Regions from separate parts of the Paenibacillus sp. FSL R10-2771 genome, predicted to be linked through region 2. Evidence: riboswitches for the same ligand, from Rfam matches in the RefSeq annotation. Region 2 holds a riboswitch; the other holds the start of a gene.
What was found. A riboswitch is a leader RNA that binds a small molecule or an ion and turns the genes downstream of it on or off. The one in region 2 is predicted to bind S-adenosylmethionine.
Positions count from the first base shown of each region.

Region 1: another riboswitch for S-adenosylmethionine. It lies ahead of NSU14_RS02160 (methionine ABC transporter ATP-binding protein); the one in region 2 lies ahead of metA (homoserine O-acetyltransferase MetA).

Region 1 covers NZ_JBBOBM010000001.1:480,536-488,362, reverse strand. Annotated here, with positions in the region: gene mqnE (aminofutalosine synthase MqnE) at 1-542, shown strand, start outside; gene NSU14_RS02185 (NAD(P)/FAD-dependent oxidoreductase) at 622-1,683, shown strand; gene NSU14_RS02180 (YuzB family protein) at 1,707-1,961, opposite strand; gene NSU14_RS02175 (NifU family protein) at 2,044-2,292, shown strand; gene NSU14_RS02170 (MetQ/NlpA family ABC transporter substrate-binding protein) at 2,495-3,373, opposite strand; gene NSU14_RS02165 (methionine ABC transporter permease) at 3,431-4,099, opposite strand; gene NSU14_RS02160 (methionine ABC transporter ATP-binding protein) at 4,099-5,115, opposite strand; SAM riboswitch class I at 5,214-5,349, opposite strand; gene NSU14_RS02155 (Cthe_2314 family HEPN domain-containing protein) at 5,441-6,187, opposite strand; gene NSU14_RS02150 (UbiD family decarboxylase) at 6,215-7,827, opposite strand, start outside.
Region 2 covers NZ_JBBOBM010000001.1:5,085,753-5,093,579, reverse strand. Annotated here, with positions in the region: gene NSU14_RS21770 (cobyrinate a,c-diamide synthase) at 1-682, shown strand, start outside; gene NSU14_RS21765 (ROK family protein) at 1,519-2,400, shown strand; gene NSU14_RS21760 (HRDC domain-containing protein) at 2,657-3,673, shown strand; gene NSU14_RS21755 (1-phosphofructokinase family hexose kinase) at 3,838-4,779, shown strand; gene corA (magnesium/cobalt transporter CorA) at 4,870-5,805, opposite strand; SAM riboswitch class I at 6,230-6,361, shown strand; gene metA (homoserine O-acetyltransferase MetA) at 6,481-7,398, shown strand; gene NSU14_RS21740 (aminotransferase class I/II-fold pyridoxal phosphate-dependent enzyme) at 7,460-7,827, shown strand, end outside.

The sequences.
Region 1 (7,827 bases), 4.6 Mb from region 2:
ACCAGTACCGCAAAAAAATGCGTGTGGACAAAGCCAATGTTGAGGAATATCTGGAGGTTCACCGCACTGCCCATAATATAGGTATGAGAACACATACGACTATGCTGTACGGCTCCATTGAGTCCCGCGAGGACCGCATCCGCCACATGCTGCAAATCCGCGAGCTGCAGGACGAAACGGGCGGATTCATGGTGTTCATTCCGCTCTCCATGCAGCCTAAGAACAAGAATGCAGGCATTATGCGCCGGAACTCTGCTTACGAGGATCTTAAGACGATTGCAGTAAGCCGCCTGATGCTGGATAACTTTGACCATATCAAAGCCTACTTCATTAATATCGGAGCACAGCTGACCCAGGTCGCCCTCAGCTTCGGAGCTTCAGATGTACATGGCACGATTCTCAAAGAACGGATCAGCCATGCCGCAGGCGCATTGACCCCGGAAGGCCTGACACGTGAAGAGCTGATCTGGCTCGTCAAAGGGGCCGGACGGATTCCGGTTGAACGGGATACTTTCTACAACGAGATTAAAGTATACGAGTAACAACTAACCGCACCAGCCTATAATCCTGCGGAACTGCCTTGCCCATCTCGCACCATACCTGAAAGGAAGATCGGTTCGCATGAGAACTCTACTTGTCCTGGGCGGCGGCTACGGCGGTCTTGCCCTCATTCAGCAGCTACTTAACAACCATCTCCCCCATGATGTGGAAATCGTCCTGGTTGACCGGATGCCGTATCAGGGAATCAAGACGGAATATTATGCACTGGCCGCAGGAACTGTAACGGATTATCATCTGCGGATTCAATTCCCGGTTCATCCCCGCTTAACGATCCGCTATGGTCAGGTGGGCTCCATCGATCTGGAGAGCCGGGTGATATTCCTCGATACCGGAGAACCGATATCTTATGATATTCTGGCGATAGCGCTCGGCTGCACCGATAATTTCCATAATATCCCCGGAGCCGAGCACTATGCCTGCAGTATTCAGAGCTTTGCCGGGACCCGCGAAACCTACCGCCGGCTGAACGATGTGAAGCCTTACGGAACGGTTAACATTGTAGGCGGAGGACTGAGCGGAGTTGAGATTGCCTCAGAACTGCGGGAGAGCCGGCCTGATCTGAACATCTCTATTCTGGACCGCGGGGAACGGGTATTGTCTTCTTTCCCGGCCAAGCTGTCACAGTATGTGGAGGAATGGTTCAATGAGCATCATGTGGAGACCATAGGACGGGTATCCGTCTCCCATGTAGAAAAGGATGCCATCTTCAATGGCACCCAGGCAATTCCTGCTGATGTTACGGTCTGGACTGCCGGCATTCAGCCGGTGCAGGTGGTCCAGCAGCTTGAACTCCCCAAAGACCGTGGAGGACGGATCATTGTGGGAAATTATTACAATGTGGCCGACTATCCGGAGGTATACGTGATTGGGGATTGCGCCAGCCTGCCCTTCGCACCAAGCGCACAAGCCGCAGGTGCCCAGGGAGAACAGGTGGGGCAGATTATTCAGGCCCTATGGCGGGGTGAGACGCCGAAGCTGCATAAGATTAAGCTTAAGGGGACTCTCGGTTCACTGGGTAAAAATGCCGGCTTCGGCCTGATGGGCCGCCGCTCCGTCATGGGCCGTGTTCCGCGCCTGCTCAAAAGCGGCGTGCTCTGGATGTCTAAGCGCCATTTCGGGTAGGACAACCAAACCACGGCTGCGGTTTAGTCGATTTCAAGGCTATCCCATGCCTCAGCCTCTTTAATGGCTGCCTCAATCGCCTCTTCAAGTCCTTCGGCGGATTCGGCTTCAATAATCTCCCCGTCGACCATGGCGAAGGGCTGCAGATAACATTGTCCGCAGTTGTTCAGACAGCCGTACTCCACCACATCGTATTCGGGGTTTTGCTCCAGCTTATTTTTGAGCTTTTCTGTACCATGTCCGATATTACTGGCACAAAATTCTATAATTGGTCTCATGATGATCTCCCTATTCTGCGCTAACCATTTTATTTTTTAACTTTTTGTACTATAATAAACATACGAAAGGAGTGATTGAGAAATGAGTGAGAATGTACAAAGTGCAACCATGTACGATGAAGTATTGGAAGTGCTCGATAAACTTCGTCCGTTCCTGCAGCGCGATGGCGGTGACGTCGAACTGATCGATGTAGAAGACGGCATCGTTAAGTTGAAGCTTATGGGTGCCTGCGGCAGTTGCCCAAGCTCCACGATCACGCTGAAAGCCGGGATCGAACGCGCTCTTGTTGAAGAAGTAGAAGGCGTGGAAGAAGTTATTCAAGTATTCTAATCCCGTATCATAGATCATCCCGGCCTCCGTTGAGAAGGCCGGGATTTTTTTTATTATAGTGGATTTCACAGGCAGGATCAACCCGCCGCGTTCCCGGTAACCTTACCCATCCCTCCCAAAGGCCAGAAATGCCCTGTTAACCGTTCCCGGCTGACAGGGCATTTCTGGTCTTCTCTTTAGTTGTTCAGCTTAAGCTTTAGGCTTAGAATGCAGGGATAATTGCACCTTCATATTTCTCTTCGATGAAGGCTTTGGCTTCAGCAGAGTTCAGGGCCGCAGCCAGCTTCTGGATCGCATCGGAATCTTTGTTATCCGGACGGGCTACCAGCAGGTTGGCGTAAGGGGAATCTGCTCCCTCGATGAACAAAGCATCCTTGGTTGGAACCAGGCCGGCTTCCAGCGCATAGTTGGTGTTAATCAGCGCCAGATCTACCTCGTCCAGCTGACGCGGCAGCATAGCTGCATCCAGCTCAATGATTTCAAGCTTCTTCGTATTCTCAGTGATATCAGCTTTGGTGGAAGTGATGTTGGTGTCATCCTTCAGTTTGATCAGACCGTTCTTAGCCAGCAGGATCAATGCGCGTCCGCCGTTGGTGGCATCATTCGGGATGGCAACCTTGGCACCGTCAGCCAGTTCGCTGATTGCTTTGATTTTTTTGGAATACGCGCCGAAAGGCTCAACGTGAACCGCGGTTACAGATACAAGATCCGTGCCGTTCTTGGCATTCTGGTCATCCAGGTAAGGCTTGTGCTGGAAGAAGTTCGCATCCAGTTGTTTCTCGGCAAGCTGTGTATTCGGAAGGATATAGTCCGTGAATTCTTTGATCTCAAGCTTAATGCCTTGTGCTTCAAGCAGCGGGGCAATAGCTTTCAGAATTTCCGCATGCGGTACAGGAGAAGCTCCAATGACCAGGGTTACCGGTTCTGCAGCAGGTTCAGTGGTCGGTTCTGCAGCAGCAGCTTCCGTTGGCGCCGTTGTAGCCGCAGAGTTTGCCGCGTTATTCGCAGCGTTATTGTTGCCGCAAGCTGCAAGCACCAATATCATGGTCAAGCTGAAGAATGTAAGCAGTACTTTTTTCATCTGTAAATCCCCCTCTAATCAATAATTTGTATGAATAAGGCTCTATATGGACATACCTTATTTCCGTGTAAAATGTCTTACCAGCCGGTCACCGGCCATTTGCAGCAGCTGCACCAGAATAACCATCAGGGCCACCGAGATAATCATGACTTCCTTCTCATAACGGTAATAGCCGTAGCGGATCGCCAGGTCACCCAGACCGCCGCCGCCTATCATCCCGGACATTGCGGTATACGAGACGAGGGTAACAATCGTAATCGTAACACCGGCCAGCAGACCCGGACGAGCCTCCGGCAGCAACACGCGCATTACAATCTGTCCCGTGGATGCTCCCATACCCTGCGCCGCTTCGATGATCCCCCGGTCAACCTCCCGCAGTGCGGTCTCTACCAGTCTGGCGAAGAATGGAGCCGCGCCGATCACCAGCGCCGGAATCGTTCCAAGTACGCCTATCGAGGTACCCATAATCGACTTGCTGAACGGAATCAGGGCAACCATCAGAATAATAAAGGGAACCGAACGCAGAATATTTACGACGAATGATAATACCGAGTAAACAACCCTGATAATAGTGTTATTAGACTTGCCCCATAAATATAACACAATTCCGAGCGGTAAACCAAGGATAATTGTGAATATTCCTGAAAAAGCTAACATTTTTAATGTTGCGACCGTGGCATCAAGCATTTCTTCCCAGTTAATCGCGCTAAAATCCAGTCCGCCCATTAAGAAATCACCTCCACATCAAGGCCTTCAGCCGCAAGCTCGGAAAGTGTTGCTTCCACGGCTTCGGATGGCCCTTCAAACCGGACAATCAGCTGACCATAAGGAACATCCTTGATAGTAGAAATGGTTCCCTGCAGAATGGCGAAATTAACTCCGGTTCCCTGCGCCACATGGGAAAGGGTCGATTCGTACGTTTTTTGCCCGAGAAAAGTAATTTTGACCGCCTTAGTATATCCGGCATGTACAGCATCAATCGCTTGCCGCAGCGGTCCGTCCGCCTGAGTTTCACTGCGGATGAATTCTTTCGTAACCTCATGCCTTGGTTTCAAAAAAACCTGGGCAACATCGCCCTGCTCCACAATCCCGCCTCCATGAATGACAGCCACCCGGTCGCAAATGCTCTGAATGACATGCATCTCATGCGTAATCAGCACAATGGTCAAGTGAAATTTCCGGTTAATATCCAGCAGCAGGCGCAGAATTGAATCCGTTGTCTGCGGGTCCAGTGCTGAAGTCGCTTCATCGCATAGCAGAACATCCGGATCGCTCGCCAGAGCACGGGCGATCCCGACCCGCTGCTTCTGGCCTCCGGACAGCTGAGCCGGATATTTGTTCCGGTGCTCCTCAAGTCCGACTAGAGCCAGCAGATCCTGAACCTTCCGCTCAATCTCCGTCTTGGAGGTTCCGGCCAGCCGCAGCGGAAAGGCGATATTGTCATAGACGGTTGCGGAGGAGAGCAGATTGAAATGCTGAAAGATCATCCCGATCTTGCGCCGCTGCTCCTGCAGCTGTCCCTGGCTGAGTGCAGTCAATTCCACCCCATCCACCCATACTTCACCCTCGCTCGGACGTTCCAGCAGATTAATGCAGCGGATCAGCGTGCTTTTGCCTGCACCGGAGTGGCCGATCACACCGAATATCTCCCCCTTCTTAATCGACAGGCTTAGTCCGGAAAGCGCCGTTGCGGCCTTGCTTCCCTTACCGTATACTTTCGTTAAATCTTTCAGCTCTATCAATCGCCCCGTCCTCCTTCTTCCATGCAATTTATAACAAAAAAGACCTCTTACGATCCGTGCAGATCGGAAGAGGCCGTGTGTGTGAAGTAAACAATGCCGTCTCATCTGCCAAGACCGCAAACCTAGCGGCATTGTAGGAATTAGCACCATGACATTTGCAGCCAGCAGCTAAGCTGTGTACAAATCGGTTGCCGGGCTTCATCGGGCCTATCCCTCCGCCGCTCTCGATAAGATTATAGTATGAAGTTATATATGCCGTTTCATGTTAGAAGTAAATACTTGCATAAGTATATTAAGTTTCCGGTTCTTTGTCAAAGGTAAGTTTTTACGGCTGTCCGTGCTCTGAACGCTGGCTGGATGCAGCTTTATTCTTGTGCCACTGCTCATTGCTGTACCTGAAGGCAGCCGATAAAGATTTGCACACCATCTCCAGGCTCTGCCTCAAATCCTCCAGATGACTGTCAAGATCCTCCAGTTGGATTTTGTCATGCAGCCCTTGATGGCGTTGCCAGAGATCATCCGTCATCTCAGCGTTCATGTAGTGAATCTCGGCATTGCGCCGTTTGCGCAGATTCTCCACCGGTTCGCGGTAAGAGTTCCTGATCTTCTCCAGCTCATTGGCCAGCGGGTTGTGCGCATGAAGCAGCTGAAATTGGCGAAGCACTGTGAAGTAAGAGAAATGCGCTTTGACTTTACCTGTATTCAGATCATACAGACTGTTCAGAACCGTACCCAGCTTGTCCAGCAGGGAGAACACCCGGATGAAGCCGTCCTTATAAAAATACACATACCTGGCGTACTCTCCCTGTTCCGTGGGCGACATATCATCCATATAACCGGCAACCACCGACTTCCGGTAAAAGGCGGCGGCGAACCAGCTCTGCTCCAGCTCGTCCAGCGATGAGATCAGACCGCGTGTCCATATCTCCAGCTTGCGGTATTCATGGTCACGGTCTTGATGTGTGTTCATCTCCTTGCGCAGCATGGAGGCGACCTTCGCCATGTTGTCCATGGCTTCGGCCAGTACCCCGCTGTTCTCGCGGGGCGGCTCTCCCAGTAATGTCCGCAGCATATTTGTCCTCCTCAGAATACTTAAGATCTATACAAGAGGGAAATAACGGTTCCAGTTCCGGTTCACCAGTTCAACCGTGTCCTCATGCGGAACCAGCTCCTCCGGGTACCCCGGCTTCATCCGGGCATCTATTACAATCGGCAGGGAATAGCTGATTGCGTTACGCAGTGCATGGGTCTCCGCATAAATATCATCCGCCGGATTAAACCGGGTGAACACTGTCCACAGGAAGGAGGTTTGTGTGCGCACCGCTTCAGCGGCATCGTCCACCAGAACAATCAGCGGCCAGGCTGTGCCCTTCTCCTTGAAGGAAGCGGCCAGCCTGACGGGAAGCTCAGGGTCTTCTATATAGGATGCTCCGGAAACGGCTAAACATCCGCCGCAATAGGGCACGGCGCCGGTGATTGCTGGAAGGTGACCCTCCGTATAGGTTCTGGGCAGCTCACGGACCGGGTTGCCGGTGCCCATCATCACAGCCTTACTGCCATGATTCAGCTTACGGCCGGTATAGTCAAGGGTATCCATGGAGGTGTTAGCGAAGATCACCAGATCCGATGCCGGATTAAAGCGTTCAAGCACGGTTTCCAGCAGTTTGGGGAAATCCGTAAGCTCAACCGGTTCATTCGTCAGGAGCAGGAATTTCGTTAAGGAAAGCTGGCCTTCCCCCAGAATACGGAAAGCCGAAGCCAGTCCCTCACGCGGATAGCTCTCCCTGACAACAGCCGAAGCCAAGGCGTTCGAGCCGGATTCGGAGTACGCCCACAGAGCTTTCACTGAAGGCATCATCAGCGGATAGGCCGGAGCCAGCAGCCGCTGCAGATAATCCTTCAGATAATAATCCTCCTGGCGGGGTTTGCCGGTAATCGTGGCCGGAAATATCGCGTCCTTGCGGTGCCACATCCGCTGCACATGCATCACGGGAAAATCATGCTGCAGCGAATAATAGCCGGATTGACTGCCATATGGACCTTCCGGTCTCCGCTCAAACGGAGACACCCGCCCGCGGATGGAGAATTCAGCTTCTGAAGGAATGCGGTGACCGCCCAGGGGGTCCTGCACCATAGGGAGCTTCCCGCCCAGCATAAGGGATGCCAGCATCAATTCCGGAAGCCGCTCTGAAACCGGGGCAACAGCAGCCGCAATCAGGGCAGGAGGCCCGCCGATAAAGACAGAGACCGGAAGGGTCTCCCCCAGCAGCTCAGCCTGACGGTGATGGAAGCCGCCCCCTTTATGGATTTGCCAATGAACGCCGGTCGTGCTGTCATCATGAATCTGGACCCGGTACATCCCGAGATTATGGTCTTTGGGGTTGGTTATGCTCTCTGTATAGACCAGAGGAAGGGTGATGAACGGCCCTCCATCCTTAGGCCAGCTGGTAATTCGGGGTAATTCCTGTAGCGGATTACTGCTGCGGCAGATGCCTAGGACCGGCGCTTCACCTTGCGGTATATTCTTGGTTCCTGCTCGGATCAGGTCAAGCAGCAGGCCCTTTTCTCTCCATAGTCCGGCAGCTGATGGCGGAATCATCGTTTCCATAGCTGCCGTCATGGATTTCACTAACTGCTCCGGCCGGGTCCCGAAGGCCTTGTTCACCCGTCGGACAGTACCGAACAGATTGGTTGCAACCGGGAACGGCGTTC
Region 2 (7,827 bases):
ACACCGTCCTGTCCAGCCGGTTATAGCCATAGCCCGGGATGCGGCGTTCAATTTCTATTACGCCGACAATCTGGAGCTGCTCGAGCGCGCAGGTGCGCGGCTGGTTATGTTCAGCCCGCTGAGCGGAGAGGGAATCCCGCCGGAGGCCGACGGAATCTATATCGGCGGCGGGTTTCCGGAAGAATTCGCTGCTGTGATTGCAGCGAATTCACTCTTCCTGGACGGCGTAAGAGCTGCAGCTGCAGACGGAATGCCGCTGTATGCGGAATGCGGCGGCTACATGGTGCTGGCCCGCAGCCTGACCGACCGCTCCGGCGCTGTGCATGAGATGGCCGGGATCATTCCGGCGCACACCGTAATGCAGGAACGCCGCGCCGCGCTCGGGTACCGTGAGGTGACAGCCCTTCACGATTGCCTGCTGCTGAAGCAGGGCGGGCGACTGCGCGGCCATGAATTCCATTATTCCGGCATGAGCTACATTCCCGGCGAAGCCAGGACTTATGCCTATGAGAGCAAAGGCAGAGGGGGCAGTCAGCCGGAGGGCTACATCAGCGGCAACATTATGGCTGCTTATGCGCATATTCATTTGGCGTCCCATTTCCCGGCCGCCGGGCGGCTGGTGGAAGCCTGCCGCACTTATCGGGAACAGAAGAAGCAAGCGGAGCAGCGGCTCAAACTTTAGCCCCATCTCTTCTACTCTAATAGATATAGATGGCTGGGGATTACCTCTTTTCTTTCTCGGATGTTGGTTTTTCAAGCTATATCTTTGGGGATTTTGGGAAGTTCTTCTTTTTATATGCTAAAAAACCAGTATAAGCAAGGCATACATTCCACCCGGTTGGCTTTACGATGGCGCAATGTACTTAGTTTTTTCGCATACATTCCCCCCGTTTGGCTTACGATGGCACAATGTACTCGGTTTTTCGCATACATTTTACCCGTTTGGCTTTACGATGGCGCAATGTACTCGGTTTTTCACATGCATTCCCCCCGTTTGGCTTACGATGGCACAATGTACTCGGTTTTTCGCATACATTTCCCCCGTTTGGCTTGACGATGACGCAATGTACTCGGTTTTTCGCATACATTCCATCCGTTTGGCTTTACGATGGCGCAATGTACTCGGTTTTTCGCATACATTTCTCCCGTTTGGCTTGACGATGACGCAATGTATTCGGTTTTTCGCATACATTCGGCTCCTCTGTCTATTGTTTCCCTTCAATCCACTAATCGGGGGGATGGATCAGAATAAATTCGGGCCACAGCCGTCTTTGATTGGTTATGCAGTGACCACAAAGGGCTCAAATTGTATAATCTTTTTTAACGGCATACAGTGTGTCAACCGCTTGTCATACATCTGTAAGCCTCGTATAATAGGATCAAGAGAGCGCTTTATTACCCTGCTGGCAGGTTACCGGCTTATTTTTTATCAGGGGATAGATTGGATTATATGCTGCTGAATTTCAAAGTCTGGAAGCAATCACTTAATGATGGTAATGGAGAAGGGAGCACGCTGCAGTGAAATTGTTGGGAGCGATTGAAGCAGGAGGAACAAAGTTTGTATGCGGAATCGGGAATGAGGACGGGACGATTATCGACCGGGTGAGCTTTCCGACCACAACCCCTCAAGAAACGATGGGGCTGGTATTAGATTACTTCTCCGCTAAAGAGGTGGAGTCCATTGGCATCGGTTCATTCGGACCGATTGACCCGGTGATCGGCAGCCCTACTTACGGATATATTACAACCACACCGAAACCCCACTGGGGCGGATATAATCTCGTTGGAGCCGTGACGGAGCAGCTTGATGTTCCGGTAGGTTTCGATACAGATGTGAACGGAGCCGCCCTGGGCGAGTACACTTGGGGAGCAGCCCAAGGGCTGGATAGCTGCCTCTATATCACAGTAGGCACCGGCATCGGCGCCGGTGCAGTGGTCGGCGGGAAGCTGATCCATGGGCTGTCCCACCCTGAGATGGGACATATTCTGGTCCGCCGCCATCCGGAAGATCACTATGAAGGCTTCTGCCCTTATCATGGCGATTGCCTGGAAGGCCTGGCGGCCGGTCCGGCTATCGGCAAGCGCTGGGGCAAGCCTGCGGGCGAGCTGCCATCGGATCATCCGGCCTGGGCGATGGAGGCCCACTATCTGGCCCACGCCCTGATGAACTATGTGCTGATCCTATCGCCGCAGAGAATCGTGATGGGCGGCGGCGTGATGAAGCAGAGCCAGCTCTTCCCGCTGGTCCATACCAAGCTGCAGGAATTGCTTGGCGGATATGTGCAGCATCCGGCGCTGAATGAAGCCATCGGCAGCTATATTGTCCCTCCTCAGCTCGGGGATAATGCGGGACTCTCCGGTGCGCTTGGCCTTGCGAAGCTGGCGCTTGACGGACAGTAGAATATCCTACAAAAAGGCATTGACTGTTTCGCAATATGTGGTATCCTAGGTTTTAACAGTATAGCATTTAAGAGGAAGCACCTCTTTCACGGATTTTCGTGGGAGAGGTGCTTTTTTTTGTGCAAAGATAAGAATTTATAGGCTCCGCGCAATAAATGTTCCTTATCTTTCCCGCTGAAACGGTATCGGCGGGGGCAGGTAATCCGGTCCGCACAAAGCTCATGCATACTGTAAGACGATGAAGGTAGGGATTCATATGCAGATCGTATTTATGAACCGTTTGTCCAGAATGTCAGGTGTGGATCAGGAGGTATTTGCCCAATTGTGGATTGGAGAGGAGGAGGGGGTGTGGCGCCTGGGCTGGCGCGACTTCTCAGGAGAACAGGAAATGGGTGACAGCTTATGGTATGAAGGCGGTTCATGGAATGAAATGCTGTGTGTGTACCGGCATGAGCTTGCAATGAAGATGGGAGACGGTTACCGCCCCCTGATTGATGGTGTATTTCATGAAGATGAGCATCTTAACAGCCGAGGTCAGGAGCAGCTTAAGCTGCAGTATTACAGTGAGCAGTACGCCAATGAAACCGTATATGAGGAGCTGTGCTCCTGGCGCAGGGGGAAGGCTTCCAGCGAACGCAAGGCACCTTACATCCTGGCCAGCAACCGTCTGCTGCGGATGATCAGTGCATTTCTGCCCCATACGGCGGAAGAGCTGCTGCAGATTCCCGGCGTAGGTGAAGGTAAAGCCTCGCAATATGGCGCCGACTGGCTCAGTATTACCTCCGGTGTGCAGCGTGAGCATCAATATCCGCTGGGCTGGGTAAGTGATTCGATCGACGAAGAGAGCTTTGTTTCCTGGCTGTACAAACAGAAGGAGCTGAAATACAAGAAGCAGCTGGAGCGGCTGAGACTGCGGCGTGTACTGCTTCAGGGGATTGAAGAAGGGCAGGGAATGGAGCAGCTTAAGGGGCTCAGCGGGGTCTCCCGCCGTGAAGTTCTTGAAGCTGTAGAAGAACTGGAGAAGGATGGTTATTCCGTCGAGAAGCTCATTGCTCTTGAACTCAGTGAAGTTACTTCCCAGGAACAGAACAATATATGGACAGCCTATGAGCTGATCGGTGATACCTTCCTGAAGCCCGTCCTCTATAAGGCCTATGGCGAGGATTTCTCCCCCGCAGAAGGCCTCGATATGTACTATGAGCGTCTGCGGCTGATCCGTATCCGCTTCCGCCGGGAGCAGCCGGCCGGTCTGGGGCTGGCGACGAACCTGTAGGAAGCAGCCTTCTTCCCGGAGCTTACCCTGAAGCGCGCTTCCCCCTTCCCGTGAGGAAGTGCGCTTTAGGGTTTTATCTGCGGCCGGCAGTGCCTGCAAATTATTAGGAGAAAGGGGCGATTAGCGGTACTATACCTGTATGCAGTTAATAAGGAGTGGGACATATGATAGTAACGTTGACGGTTAATCCTAGCGTCGATGCCAGTACGGGTATAAGAAAAGTTGTTCCCGATCATAAGCTGCGCTGCCGTGAAGCCTCGTACAAACCGGGGGGCGGCGGTGTGAATGTGTCACGGGCGATTCACAGACTGGGCGGGGATTCCCTTGCACTCTATGCCTCAGGCGGACTTCATGGCCAGCTGCTGCACCATATGCTGGAACAGGAGGGCGTAAGACATCAGGAGATTCCGATCAGCGGGCAGACCCGGGAGAATCTGATTGTCGTGGAGGAATCCACCGGGCAGCAGTTCCGGTTCGACATGCCGGGCCCGCGGTTCATCGAAGGCGACTGGAAGGAGTGTCTTGAGCAATTAACGGCGCTGCCGGATAAACCTGCTTATCTTGTAGCCAGCGGCAGTCTGCCCCCGGGCTGTCCCGCTGATTTCTATGCGCGTGTCATTGAAGCTGCGAAGCCCTGGAAGGCCAGGGTTATTATCGATACTTCCGGCGAAGCGCTGCAGCTTGCGGCTGATGCCGGTGTATATCTGCTGAAGCCGAACGCGCGTGAGCTGGAAGAATTGGTAGGGCATGCAATAACCGGTGATGAGGAAGTGAAGGCAGCCGCACTGCAGCTGATTGAAGAAGGCCGGACGGAAGTAGTGGTAGTCTCACTGGGCGGGGACGGGGCGCTGCTGATTACCAAAGACGGCTGCGAGCATCTGCTGGCACCTGAAGTTCCTGTACTCAGTGTAGTAGGCGCTGGCGACAGTCTGGTTGCGGGACTCGTGTACAGTCTGGAACGGGGCTGGCCGCTGCGCAGAGCCGTTCAGTTCGGCATCGCCTCCGGAGCTGCAGCTGTCATGAATCCGGAGCGTCAGCTCTGCAAGCGCGAGGATACGGAGCGGTTGTTTGCCGGCATGGATACCGGCGCAGCCGGACACATGTAGTTTTGTGGCCGCCATATACCAAAAAGACGAAGGCTTCCCTATACCAAGAGGTATCCGGTGCCTTCGTCCTGCGTATTCGTCCGTTTAGTTTCATAGCCAATCCTTCTTGCGGAAGATCACCAGCATTCCGCAGCCGAGCGTCACCATGACGGCGATGACTCCATAATAGCCGTACTGGGAATGGGTCTCGGGAATATTGTCAAAGTTCATACCGTAGATACCGGTAATAACGGTCAGCGGCATGAATATCGTAGTAATTGCCGTAAATACTCTCATGATTTCATTGGCGCGGTTAGCAATACTGGACTGATAAGCTTCACGTAAGTTGCCCATGAGATCGCGGTACGTTTCAAAGGTTTCAGAGATCTTGACCGCATTTTCATAAATATCGCTGAAATACTTCTGCAGCTGATCGTCGATCAGGCGGAGGTCTTTTTTGTTGAGCGTGTTGATAACTTCCTTCTGCGGGCCGAGCATCTTCTTCAGCCAGAGAATTTCACTGCGCAGACCGATGATCTCGCTGAGATGTGATTTCTTGGTGTGCATGAGGATATCCTCTTCCAGCTTCTCGATCCGCGCTTCAATCCGGTCACCGACCGAGAAGAAGTTGTCAACCACAAGGTCGATTAACAGGTACAGGAAACGGTCCGGTTCACTGACCTCCTGCTCCCACAGGACGGGCTTCAGGACGCGCAGCTCATGGATCTTCTGCTTCGTAACGGTAATGATGAAGTGTCTGCCCAGGAATACGTTGAGCGCGCGGAGGAAGATTTCCTCGTCATCAAACCGGATGCTGTTGACTACGATGAAATAATGGCTCTCATAGATCTCCAGCTTCGGGCGCTGATCCTCTTCACTGAGACAGTCCTCGACAGCCAGATCATGCAGATTGTACAAAGGCTGAAGCTCAACAAGATCCTGGGCATCTGCATCAATCCAGTAGAAACCCTCAGCGGGTGCGGTAAGTGTATCCTCAATATTGTCAATAGTCGTAAAAACCCCTGCGTTCACCAGCCGGATTTTCATCTGATTCACTCCTTCTGTCCCTGGTCTTCTCCAGGGATATGCTAATTAAAGCACAGAGAAAAAATCAGCTTGGCCGGTGGTACAATCATGGATGGAGGCCAAAAGACGGTCCGAGAGCATGAAGAAGAACTGCCCCCGCCGCCGGCAAGCTGATGTTAATCCTGTGTGGTTGTTCTTTCTGCACGCTTATTCGCGAGCCCGGGTCGCCTTCCATTCTTCTCTCACCTCTTCTTTTCGCCGTTTATGGTTGAAACACTTGTCTAGTATAACGCCGGGGTATGGCTCTTTCAAGAGAAATTCTTTTCATTCTCCAGGCCCCTTAAGCATTGTATGGACTTGACGAAAAGGAGGTTCATGATTTAAAGTGAATTTTAAGAAAAGTATCCGCGGATGCTTTGGAATAACCCCAACTGAATACAGCTAAATCTTATCAAGAGCAGGTGGAGGGACTAGCCCGATGAAACCCGGCAACCGGCGTGTGAACGCACGGTGCTAATTCTTGCGGAAGCTTTGCAGGACGTTATTCGTCCGGCGGAAGTTCTCTGGCAGATGAGAGAGGCGCATATGACTGCAGATATATGACCTTTCTCGCCCGAGAAAGGTCTTTTTTCGTTGTTTTACATCAGATTTAACCGCCAAGCGGAACCTAATTTCAGTTAAGGAGTGGAAACAGCAATGCCTATTAAAATTCCCGACAGTCTTCCGGCCAAAGAAGTATTATCCGGTGAGAATATTTTTGTAATGGATGAAAGCCATGCCTTTCATCAGGATATCCGTCCTTTGCGGATCGCCATCCTGAATCTGATGCCGACCAAAGAAACCACGGAAACGCAGCTGCTGCGCCTTATCGGGAACTCACCGCTTCAGGTGGACGTTGTTCTGCTGCATCCCAGCTCCCATACCTCGAAGAATACTTCGGCAGAGCACTTAAAGAGCTTTTACAAAACCTTTGATGAAATCAGTGACCGCCGCTTTGACGGCTTGATCATCACCGGGGCTCCGGTGGAACAAATGGAGTTCGAGGATGTCAACTACTGGGAAGAGCTGAAAGTGATTTTTGAATGGAGCAAGCAGAACGTAACCTCGACCATGCATATCTGTTGGGCCGCGCAGGCAGGACTGTACCACCACTTCGGCGTGCGTAAGGTGAGTCTGCCGGATAAATGCTTTGGAGTGTTTCCGCATACGCTGAGCCATAATAATGTGAAACTGCTGCGGGGCTTCGACGAAGTATTCCATGTGCCGCATTCCCGTCACACCGACGTCTCCCGTGAAGATATAGAGAATAATCCGGATCTGCAGATTCTGGCGGAATCAGAGGAAGCCGGTGTGTACCTGGTTTCTGCGCATGACGGCAAGCAGATTTTTGTAACCGGACATTCAGAGTATGATCCGTTCTCCCTGAAATGGGAGTATGACCGCGATATCGCCAAGGGCATGGATATTGAGATTCCGAAGCACTATTATCCAAAAGATGATCCCACCCGTACACCGCCGGCCGTCTGGCGCGCCCATGCCAACTTATTATTCGCTAATTGGCTCAATTACTATGTATACCAGGAGACACCCTACGATATCGGAGCGTTTATTTAAAAAAATTATTTATATATAGAAGCAATGGTTACACGCACAAAACTTTTAGGAGGCAATGGAAATGGACGAGAAACTGAAAATTGAGAGCAGACTGGCACAGATTGGTTCGATGGAGGACCCCGCGACAGGGGCGATTAATTATCCGGTGTACAACGCGACGGCATTCCGTCACCCGAGACTCGGACAGAGCACGGGCTTTGATTACATCCGCACCAAAAATCCTACCCGCTCTGTGCTCGAAGATGCGGCAGCGGTACTGGAGTCTGGAGATGCCGGCTTCGCCTGCGCCTCGGGTATGGCTGCACTGACTACTGTGTTTGCTTTGTTTGGACAAGGTGATCATCTCGTTGTCTCGCTCGACCTGTACGGCGGAACGTACCGTCTGCTGGAACGGATTCTGTCCAAATACGGCATCAGTGCCTCCTATGT